One region of the Mesorhizobium sp. WSM4821 genome, then DNA from elsewhere that is predicted to be linked to it. Evidence: predicted binding sites of a transcription regulator. Region 1 holds the regulator's gene; each other region holds the start of a gene.

Region 1 (3,717 bases):
CATGGTGTTCCAGAAGCCGAACCCGTTTCCGAAGTCGATCTACGAAAACGTCGCCTACGGTCCACGCATTCACGGCCTGGCTAGGAGTAAGGCGGAGTTGGACGGCATCGTCGAATCGAGCCTGAAGAAGGCCGGCCTGTTCAACGAGGTCAAGGATCGCCTGCTCGAGTCGGGCACTGGTCTCTCCGGCGGACAGCAGCAGCGCCTGTGCATCGCGCGCGCCATCGCGGTGTCGCCGGAGGTGATCCTGATGGACGAGCCGTGTTCGGCGCTTGATCCGATCGCCACCGCCCGCGTCGAGGAACTGATCGACGAACTGCGCCAGAACTACACGATCGTCATCGTCACTCATTCGATGCAGCAGGCAGCGCGCGTGTCGCAGCGCACGGCCATGTTCCACCTCGGCTATCTGGTCGAGGAGGGCGCGACCGACAAGATGTTCACCAATCCCGACGACAAACGCACCCAGGACTACATCACCGGCCGGTTCGGTTGAGCGGCGGCGAATTTCGAACACGAGGACAGTATCATGGGTGAACACACCGTCGCATCTTTCGACGAGGAATTGGAGCACATCGACCGGCTGCTCCGCGACATGGACGAGCTAGCCGCCGCGATGGTCGCGGCGTCAATCCGCGCGTTGCTAGCTTCGGACAATGCGATGGCGCAGCGCGTCGTCTCGGACGACACGATCATGGATGCGCGGCAGCGCGAACTCGACGATAGCGCGATCACGCTGATCGCCAAGCGGCAGCCGATGGCGCAGGATCTGCGTGCCGTGGTCGGCGCAATCCGCATGGCGGGCGATCTCGAGCGGATCGGCGACCTGGCCAAGAACATAGCCAAGCGGGTCAGCGCCGTCGGACAGAGCGCCACGCCACGCAATCTCTCGCACGGTATCGACGCCATGGCGGATCTCGTTCTCGAGCAGCTCCGCGGCGTGGTCGAGCACTATGTCTCGCGCAACGCCGACGCGTTGAAGGAACTGCGCGCCGCCGACGAGAGGATCGACGTGAAATACACGGCGGTGTTTCGCGAGCTCCTGACCTACATGATGGAGGATCCGCGTAACATAACCGCCTGCACGCACCTTCTATTCTGCGCCAAGAATCTCGAGCGTATCGGTGATCATGTCACCAACGTTGCCGAAAACGCCTACTATGTCGTGACCGGGAATCAATTGCCGGCGGACCGCCCGAAGCTCGACGAGACGACAATGTCGGCGCCGGCGACATGACAGGGGTAACCGGCCGATGATCGCGCCGCGCATCATGGTGGTGGAGGATGAAGAGCCTCTAGGCGTCCTCCTCCGCTACAATCTCGAATCCGAAGGCTATCAAGTCGAGGTGGTGACACGCGGCGACGAGGCCGAGATCCGGCTGCAGGAGAACGTGCCCGATCTTCTGGTGCTGGACTGGATGGTGCCGGCGATTTCCGGCATCGAGCTTTGCCGGCGTCTTCGGGTGCGTCCCGAAACCGAGCGGCTGCCGATCATCATGCTGACCGCCCGCGGGGAGGAGAGCGACCGGGTGCGCGGCCTTTCCACCGGAGCGGACGACTATCTGGTCAAGCCCTTCTCGACACCGGAATTCATGGCCAGGGTCAAGGCGCTGCTGCGTCGCGCCAAGCCGGAAGTGCTGTCCAGCGTTCTCAAGGTCGGCGACATCGTGCTCGATCGCGAATCGCACCGGGTCTATCGCAAGAAGAGTGAGATCCGGCTCGGACCGACCGAGTTCCGGCTGCTCGAATTCATGATGCGGCATCCCGGCCGCGTGTTCTCGCGCAGCCAGCTGCTCGACAATGTCTGGGGCGAGACGATCTACATCGACGAACGCACGGTGGACGTCCATGTCGGCCGGCTGCGCAAGGCGGTCAACAATGGTCGCATGCCTGATGTCATCCGCACCATCCGCGGTGCCGGCTACGCGATCAGGGAAGACTAGCTCCACGGCGCGAAGGTTCTGACAGTCGGATGTGCTGCGTTGGCGGATCGCATGTCTTGGCGGCTATCGAAAACGCCCATTGCTTCGCCCAGGGATGACGAAGTTGGGCCTCCCGCGCTCTTCGGTCAAACTCAAGCCACGTTCTTCCCCGCTGAGCCTCCTCTCGCCTGCACGCCCGGCGCGAAAATCTCCTGGTCGACGAAGCTTAGCGCCCGCATGGCGCAGCCTTCGCGGATCAGCGGCAGCTCGTTCGGCTCGGTGTCGAAGGAAATCGAACCCGAATGCTGGCCGCCGGCGGTCTGGGCGATGGCTTCGCGCAGGGCCGGCTCGATCAGGTCGAAAGCGGCGGCACTGGCGCCGACCATGGCGACCGGCGCCGGATCGATCAGTGCGAACAGGCTGCCGAGCCCAAAGCCGAGCGCTTCGCCGGCCTTGCGGTAGGCTTCGCGCTCCGGTCCGTCCGTCTCGCGCGCCCGGGCGGCGAGCGCCCGCATGTCGGCATCGCTGACATCGGCGACCGGCTCGGTGTTTTCGCTCAACTGCCTAGCGTTGCGCCAGATGGCGTAGTTGCCGGCATAGGCCTCGACGCAGCCGCGCCGCCCGCAGCGGCAGAGCGCGCCGCCCGGGCGATGGATCATGTGGCCGAATTCGCCGCCCGAGGAATGAGTGCCGGTGAACAGTTCGCCTTTCAGCACCAGCCCCATACCGATGCCGTGCGAGAGCAGGATGGCGATAAAATCGTCGCGGTAACGATCCGGGTCGCGCCAGCGCAGCGCCACGGCCATCATGTTGCAGTCGTTCTCCATGGTGGCCGGGATGCCGAACTGGTCTTCCAGAATGTCGGCGAAAGCGATGTTCGTCTGCGGCGTGATCGGCGACCACAGCATGGCTCGCGCATGGGAATCGGTGATGCCCTGGATCGCCAGCGCGATGCGCGCGACGCTTTGGACATCGAGGTCGGGATCCTTGAGCCGGCGCCGGACGATGGCGACGCATTCGCCGATCAGTGCGTCGCGCGACATGGTCAGCGTGTCCAGCCGGCGCTGTTCCTCGGCGACCACTTGCCCGGCATAATCGATGACGGCGACCGAAAGGAAATTCAACGACAACACGACGGCCAATACCTTAGCCGCTTCCGGATTGAGGCTGAGGCCGACCTGCGGCCGGCCGCGTTTCAGCGAAACGGTCTCGCTTGCCCTGCTCTCGGCAAGGATGCCCTCGTGGATAAGGTCGGAAGAGATCGCCGATATCGTCGAATGGCTGAGGCCGGTAGTCGCCGCGATCTCAGTTCGCGACGGATGGCCGGCCCGGCGCACGGCCGAAATCACCATCCCCCGGTTGCGCCGGCGCAAATCGTCGTGGCGGATTCCGACCGACATGTCTTGCGTTCCTCCCGGTCGTCCTCGCGGCCTCTCGTGATGCGAAGGCCGTCGGCGACACCAGGCAAATATTGGCAGAAGCCGACAGCCCTGTCATTATTTATTCCGAGACTCGAAAAAACGCCGGGCAGGACATCAAAATCCATCAGAATTGATGTTGACAGCGCTTCGGCGTTCGACCAGTATTTTTTCGAGGCTCGAAAAAATAGAGCCTTTTGTGCCGGCCTTTGGGCCAGTTTGGTCGCGCCGTACGTGGCGCAGGGAGGAATACCATGAAGAGATTCACAGCCGTCATCCTGGCGGGGGTCGCCATGTCGCTGACGCTCGCGTCGGTCGCGCAGGCGAAGGACAAGGTCATTGGCGTTTCGTGGTCCAACTTCCAGGAAGAGCGTTGG
Region 2 (3,717 bases), 3.5 Mb from region 1:
GGTCGAGGTTGCGCGGCATCAGGTCGGCCGACGAGATGTAGACGACCGCCCCGTCCGAGGGCAGTCCATGGCCGTTGCCGAAACAATAGATGCGGCTGTGTTCGAGGAAGCGGCCAACGATCGACTTGACCCTTATGTTCTCCGACAGGCCGGGCACCTGGGGTCTCAGGCAGCAGATGCCGCGCACGACGAGATCGATCTCGACACCGGCGCGGCTGGCGTCATAGAGCGCGTCGATGATGATCGGATCGACCAGCGAATTCATCTTCATCCAGATGCGCGCCGGCCGTCCCTCGAGCGCGTGCGCAATCTCGTCCGAAATGTGCTTGAGAATGCGTTTGCGCAGCGTGAATGGCGATATGGCCAGCCGCATCTCCTCGGTCGGCTCGGCATAGCCGGTGATGAAGTTGAACAGCTGGGCGACATCGCGGGCGATCGTCGGATCGGTGGTGAAGAAGGACAGGTCGGTGTAGATGCGCGCGGTGACCGGGTGGTAGTTGCCGGTGCCCAGATGCACGTAGTTGCGCAGCTTGCCGTCCTCGCGCCGCACCACAAGCGACATTTTCGCGTGGGTCTTCAGTTCGAGGAAGCCGAACACGACCTGCACGCCGGCGCGCTCGAGGTCGCGCGCCCAGCGGATGTTGGCCTCCTCGTCGAAACGCGCCTTGAGCTCGACCAGCGCCGTCACCGACTTGCCGGCCTCCGCCGCGTCGACCAAAGCGCGTACGATCGGGCTGTCGTTCGAGGTGCGATAGAGCGTCTGCTTGATCGCCACCACTTCAGGGTCAGCCATGGCCTGGCGCAGGAACTGCACCACCACGTCGAAGGATTCATATGGGTGGTGAACGATGATGTCCTTCTCACGAATGGCGGCGAAACAGTCACCGCCATGCTCGCGGATGCGCTCGGGAAAGCGGGGATTGTAGGGCGTGAATTTGAGATCGTCGCGAGCGATGGCGACGATCTCGGAAATCTGGCTGAGCGCCAGGGGACCGGTGAGCACGCTGATGCGGCTCGACGAGACGCCAAGCTCACCGGCGACGAACTCGCGCAGTTCGGCCGGCATCAGCTTGTCGAATTCGATGCGGATGACCGAGCCGCGGCGGCGCCGCTTCAGCGCCGTCTCGAACAGGCGCACGAGATCCTCGGACTCCTCCTCGACCTCGATGTCACTGTCGCGGATGATGCGGAACGTGCCGGAGCCCTTGACCTCATAGCCGGGGAACAGCTTGCCGATATAGAGGCCGACCGCCTCTTCCAGCGGGATGAAGCGGACATGTTGCTTGCGGTCGGGCAGGCGGATGAAGCGCTTCAGCGCCACCGGCAGGCGCAGCAGCGCACTCATCTCCTCGCCATTCTTGCGATGGCGCAATTGCAGGGCCATCGAGAAGCCGAGATTGGGAATGAACGGAAACGGATGCGCCGGGTCGATCGACAGCGGCGTGAGCACCGGAAACACCTGTTCCTGGAAATGATCTTCAAGCCAGGCCTTCTCGTCCTTGGTCAGCGCATCGCGGGTGACGCTCTCGATGCCTTCCTTGTCTAGCAGCAGCATCAGCGCCGAAAGACTTTTCTGCTGGTCTTCCTGCAGACGCTCGACCTCGCGCAGCAACTGTTCCAGCTGTTGTTCGGGGGTGCGGCCGTCCGGGCTCTTCAGCGAGATGCCTTCGCGAACCTGGCCGGCGAGACCGGCGACGCGGACCATGAAGAACTCATCGAGATTGGCGGCCGATATCGACAGGAAGCGGACACGCTCGAGCAGCGGGTGATTGGCGTTCAGCGACTCCTCGAGGACGCGGCGGTTGAATTGCAACCAGGAAAACTCGCGGTTGACGAAGCGGTCCGGGTTGCCGCCTTCCGGGCTCGCCACCTCGACAGTGGTGAATTCGCTCTGCACTGGCTTTAGTTGGTTCATCATTCCTGCTCGTTCCCACCGCTACCGGCCAGAGCGCCACGCGCCCTTTCGGACGCGCAAGGGACGCGCGGCCCATTTTGAAGCTACTCATAATCCGTTCCGAAAACCCGATTTCGGTTTCCGGGCCTATGCCTTAACCGGCTTAACTTATCCTCTGACAGGCTTTTGCGACAGTTTCATTTCATCGATCTTGCAAAGAGAAGGGTTATGATCCAGATGCAGATAGAGACTGAAGCGCCGCGTGTCCTGCCGGATGCGCAAAGGACGCCGCGGAATTTCAATTTGCGCATGACCTCGAAAATGTCGATCTCGAGATCATGCCGGAGCTAAAGGAGAGGACGATGGCAGGCGGTTCCATTCCCCATTTCCAGAACGATGCGGGCTATCCGGCGATCGACATCGGCGTCAAGGAATTCATGTGCACCGGAGCCAACCCGCCTTTCGACCATCCGCACGTATTTCTCGACATGGGCGACGACAATGAAAAGGTCTGCCCCTACTGCTCGACGCTTTATCGCTATTCGCCAAAGCTGAAGGCGACGGAAACGCAGCCTGCCGGGTGCCTGTATATCGGCCAGGCCGCCTGACGCGCACGCATGGACGATACGCGGTCCCGGCAGGTCATCATCGCCGGAGCTGGCATTGCCGGGCTGACCGCGGCGCTGGCATTTTCCGAGCGCGGCTATCTGGTGCGGCTGTTCGAGCAGGCACAGCACCTCGAAGCGGCCGGCGCCGGCATCCAGCTCTCACCCAACGCAACGCGCATCCTTCGGCAACTCGGCGTGCTCGACCGGCTCCTGCCGGCGGCGGTGCGGCCGGAGGCGGTCGTGCTCAAAGACGCCGCCACGCTACGCGAGCTGGCGCGGGTACCGCTTGGCGAAGCAGCCGAAAGGCGCTGGCAGGCGTCCTATCTCGTCGCCCATCGGGCTGATCTGCAGGACGCGCTGATGGCGCGCCTTACGGAACAGCCCGACATCAGCTTCGTCACCGGCGCGCGCGTCGGCAGCATCGCCGCAGGACCGCGCCATATCACGGCAGCGGCCGAGATTGCCGGCAAGGCCGTCGAGACGAGCGGCTTTCTGCTGATCGGGGCCGACGGCGTCTGGTCGACGATCCGCGGCCTCGACCCTTCCGGCAAGAACAGGTCGGGCGGGAACGGGGTTTCCGCCGCTGGGCCGGTTTCGAGCCGGTTTTCGGGCGAGCTTGCCTGGCGCGCCACGATCGGCGCCGACAGCGCCGCGGGAGCGGCCTTTGCGGCGGTCGGCGCCGCCAGTTGCGTGACCGCCTTCCTGCATCCCGGCTTCCACCTCGTCGTCTATCCGGTCAGTGGCGGCACGGCGTTCAACCTTGTTGCCTTCACCAAGGGCGAGATCATCGCCGAGGGCTGGTCGGGCCACGCCGATCCCAACATCCTCACCAGCGCCATGCGGGGCACGGCGGCGGCGCTGGTCCGGCTTGCCGAGGATGCCGGCCCGTGGACCGCATGGCCGGTCCATACGGTCGACCAAAGGCAGCCGTGGACGACGCCCGCGGGCATCGCGCTGATCGGCGATGCGGCGCATGCGATGACGCCGTTTGCGGCACAGGGCGCGGCGATGGCGATCGAAGACGCCGCAACCCTCGCCGGCTTTGTCGCCGCCTCCCCCGCCGACCTCGCAGGCGCGCTTGCCGCCTGGGAAAAGATGCGGCGTCGGCGCGTTTCCCAAGTCGCCCGCCGCGGTGCCGTCAACCACCTCGCCTGGCACGCTTCCGGGCCTGTGGCGGCTGCCCGCAACCTGTTCCTGAAGCTGCGCTCGCCGGAA
Region 3 (3,717 bases), 330 kb from region 1:
AGTAGCCCTTGTAATCGCCGCCTTGTATCGCCGAGAAACAGGCCGGATCGGTTTCCGGAAGCTTGGTCAGGAAATCGATGATCTTCTGCTTGGCGCCGGCGTCGATCGACGTACGCACGACCAGCGGGCCGTTCGGGATCAGCGGCGATTGCCACAGTTCGACAAGGTCGTCCATCTTGAGGACACCCTTGTCGACCATCTTGCGCAGATTGCCCGAACTGTAGCCGTCCTTGAAGTCGCCGACGCCGGAGGCCCAGGTGGTGCCGGCATCGAATGTGCCCTTCAGGACTTCAAGGACAAGCTGTTCATGGCCGCCGCCGAAACCGGTCGACGCGAAGTAGCTCTTCACATCCGTGCCGATGTCCTTGGGCAGCGACGTGACCGGGATCAGGTAACCAGACGTCGAATCGGGATCGGCGAAACCGAGTTTCTTGCCTTTCATGTCGGCGAGTGTCTTGATGCCGGAATCGGCACGGGCGACCATGACCGCACGGTAACCGGTCGAACCGTCGGTCTGAATCGTCGTCAGGATCGGCTCAGCCGCATCCTTGTTTTCGAGATAGACCTTGGCGTAGGCGGAAGCGCCCAGTTCGGCAAAGTCGAGCGTGCCGCCGAGCAGGCCCTGGATGACGCCGTCATAGTCGGCGGCCGGGAACAGCGAAACTTTCTCGACGCCGAGGACGTCCTTGATGTGGTCGGAGAAGCACTGGTAGTTGCGCAGACGGTCGGCTTCGTTCTCGCCGCCCAGAATGCCGACGCGGAATTCCTTCAGGTCCTGTGCCTGGACCGCGCCAACCGCCATGGCGAGGATGGAAACGGCACCGAAAAGTATCTTTTTGAACATCTCGTCTCTCCTGTTGGTTCCGGCATCGCGCCGGCAGCGTTCGAATTTTGACAGCGCCCTTGACGCGGGCTGGCGATCCAGGCGCTCTTTTGGTTGTCCATGATCTTTCGTATACCGGTATCCACTTGGTGGATCATGGAGCTAGTAGCCAGGGAATGCGGGCTCGAGCGGTCCTGCGGATGTGGCGATTTTTGGCTTGATGATAACGCTGGTCGAGGTGATGGCCTCGGAGATTTCGCCGCCATTGCTGTCGGCGCCGTAGACCATGCGCACGGCCTCGCGGTTGAGGTCTTCGGGCGGACCGTCGAACACGACCTTGCCGGCGGCCATGCCGATGATGCGGTTGCAATAGGAGCGCGCGGTATCCAGCGTGTGCAGATTGGTGACGACGGTGAGGCCCTCGCGCAAATTGATGTCCTGCAGCGAATCCATCACCACCTTGGCGTTGAGCGGGTCGAGCGAAGCGATCGGCTCGTCGGCAAGGATGACTTTCGGCCTTTGCATCATGGCGCGGGCAATCGCGACGCGCTGCTGCTGGCCGCCCGACAAGGTGCCGGCCGGCTGCAGCGCCGTGCGGGCGATGTCGAGACGCTCGAGCGCCGCGATCGCTTCGGCCCGTTCCTCGCGGGAGAAGACGCCGAGCAGATTGACAAGGGTCGAGCGATGATTGAGCCGGCCGAGCAGCACATTGGTCAGCACGTCGAGGCGCGGCACCAGGTTGAACTGCTGAAAGATCATGGCGCAGTCGCGCTGCCAGCGCCGGAGCGGCGAGCCGCGCAACCGCGAGACTTCAGCGCCTTCAAAAAAAATCGACCCTTGGCTCGGATCGATGAGACGGTTGATCATGCGCAAAAGGGTCGATTTGCCGGCGCCGGAGCGACCGATGATGCCGACCATCTGACCGTGCGGGATCGAGATATCGACATTGCTGACGGCGGCGTTCTTGCCAAACCGGCGGGTAATGCCGCGGATTTCCAGCGTGGCTGAGGTTACTGACATAGGCACGTTCCAGTCCAGTCGCAGTTGAAGGTCTGTTAACCCTCGCTAGCGCAGCCGCATGAACCTGCGGTGTCGGATTGATGTCAGTTTTGTTACCGCCCACAGGAGGCGGGGAATGGTGAATAGTGAATAGTGAATAGAAGGGCACCACCCTCTGTTAGCTGCCACCATTCACCATCTTTAGCCGCCGTATTTCTCCAGAAACGCTTCCGCCGAAAGGGCGCGAAAATCGTCGAGCGCGGCGCGCAGGCGGGCGTGATCCCAGTCCCACCAGGCAAGTGCCTGATAACGCTCGGCCGTGCGGCGGTCGAAGCGTTCGCGGATTGGTTTGGCCGGCACGCCGCCGACAATGGTGTAGGGCGCGATGTCCTTCGACACCACCGCGCCGGCGCCGACCGCCGCGCCATCGCCGACGGTGACTCCGGGCAGGATTGTCGAGCCGTGGCCGAGCCAGGTGTCGTGGCCGATGGTGACGCGCCTGGCGCGGCGCTGGGCGAAGAATTCGCTCTCGTGTTCGGCGTCGTCCCAATAGTCCGAAGCGCGATAGGTGAAATGATGCAGCGTCGGCCGCCAGGTCGGGTGGTTGGTGGCGTTGACGCGTACATTGGCGGCGATGTTGGCGAACTTGCCGATCGTCGCGCACCAGACGCCGCAGTCCTGCATCATGTAGGAATAGTCGCCCAGCGTGGTTTCCGAAACCCGGCGATCTCGGTCCAGCGGCCGAGCGTCGAGCTCTCGACTTCCGCCGTCTCGTGGACCAGCGGCGCCTCCGACAGTTTTCCGGTCATGCGGCGATTTTCCCGGCGTTAAAAGCGGTCACGTCGATGATGCCGTCGGCCACTGCCTCGCGCACGTCGTGGTCGTGGAAGATACCGAGCAGGGCGACGCCGGCCGCCTTCTTGGCCGCGATCAGCGCAATCACCACGTCGCGGTTCCTGGCATCGAGCGAAGCTGTCGGCTCGTCGAGCAGCAGGACCGGGTGCTCGGTGATGAAGCCGCGCGCGATGTTGACGCGCTGCTGCTCGCCGCCGGAAAAGGTCGCCGGCGGCAGCGCCCAGAGTTTTTCCGGCAGGTTGAGCTCAGCCAGCAAGGCGCGTGCCTTGCCGTGCGCAACTTCACGGTCCTCGCCGCGCTCGACTAGCGGTTCGGCGACGACATCCAGCGCCGAGACGCGCGGTACGGTGCGCAGGAACTGGCTGACATAGCCGATGGTTTGCCGGCGCACGGCAAGCACTTTACGTGGGCTGGCCGTCGCGAGATCGATGAGCCCGTCCTTGTGCTGGACGATGATCTGGCCTTCATCGACGGCATAGTTGCCGTAGAGCATCTTCAGGATCGAGCTCTTGCCGGCGCCGGACGGGCCGCCGAGCACGGTGCATTCGCCGGCCCTTAACGAGAACGACACGCCGGCGACAACAGGCAATTTGATGCCGTCGCGCAGATGCATGGTGAAGCTCTTGGCGACGTCGGAGACAACGAGAGGGGTTGCCATGGTCACACCTGCAATATCGAGGAAACAAGAAGCTGGGTGTAAGGCGCGCGCGGATCGTCGAGCACGCGGTCGGTGAGGCCGCTTTCGACGACGTGGCCGTCCTTCATCACCATCATGCGCTGCGACAGCAGTCGCGCCACCGCAAGGTCGTGGGTGACGACGATCGCCGCCAAGCCGAGATCGGTGACCAGGCCGCGCAACAAATCGAGCAGGCGCGCCTGCACCGAGACGTCGAGACCGCCGGTCGGTTCGTCCATGAACACCAGCCGCGGCCCGGTGACGAGGTTGCGCGCGATCTGCAGGCGTTGGCGCATGCCGCCGGAAAAGGCACGCGGTTCGTCGTCGATGCGGTCCTCATCGATCTCGACGCGCGACAGCCAGT

The links. The regulator PhoB, encoded in region 1, activates phosphate uptake and scavenging genes when phosphate is short. The targets are predictions, from matches to a motif close to TGTCATNNANCTGTCAT.
Region 2: the regulator PhoB is predicted to act here: its motif matches at 2,083-2,099, upstream of AC0NID_RS25985 (RNA degradosome polyphosphate kinase).
Region 3: the regulator PhoB is predicted to act here: its motif matches at 1,913-1,929, upstream of phnC (phosphonate ABC transporter ATP-binding protein).

What each region holds. Positions count from the first base shown of each region.
Region 1 covers NZ_CM148371.1:1,841,413-1,845,129, forward strand. The annotation lists gene pstB (phosphate ABC transporter ATP-binding protein PstB) at 1-496, shown strand, start outside; gene phoU (phosphate signaling complex protein PhoU) at 530-1,237, shown strand; gene phoB (phosphate regulon transcriptional regulator PhoB) at 1,254-1,943, shown strand; gene AC0NID_RS08835 (ROK family protein) at 2,075-3,322, opposite strand; gene xylF (D-xylose ABC transporter substrate-binding protein) at 3,595-3,717, shown strand, end outside.
Region 2 covers NZ_CM148371.1:5,329,697-5,333,413, forward strand. The annotation lists gene AC0NID_RS25985 (RNA degradosome polyphosphate kinase) at 1-1,915, opposite strand, end outside; gene AC0NID_RS25990 (zinc-finger domain-containing protein) at 2,257-2,502, shown strand; gene AC0NID_RS25995 (FAD-dependent monooxygenase) at 2,512-3,717, shown strand, end outside.
Region 3 covers NZ_CM148371.1:2,169,006-2,172,722, forward strand. The annotation lists gene phnD (phosphonate ABC transporter substrate-binding protein) at 1-844, opposite strand, end outside; gene phnC (phosphonate ABC transporter ATP-binding protein) at 986-1,843, opposite strand; partial or broken gene AC0NID_RS10440 (DapH/DapD/GlmU-related protein) at 2,024-2,631, opposite strand; gene phnL (phosphonate C-P lyase system protein PhnL) at 2,628-3,335, opposite strand; gene phnK (phosphonate C-P lyase system protein PhnK) at 3,338-3,717, opposite strand, start outside.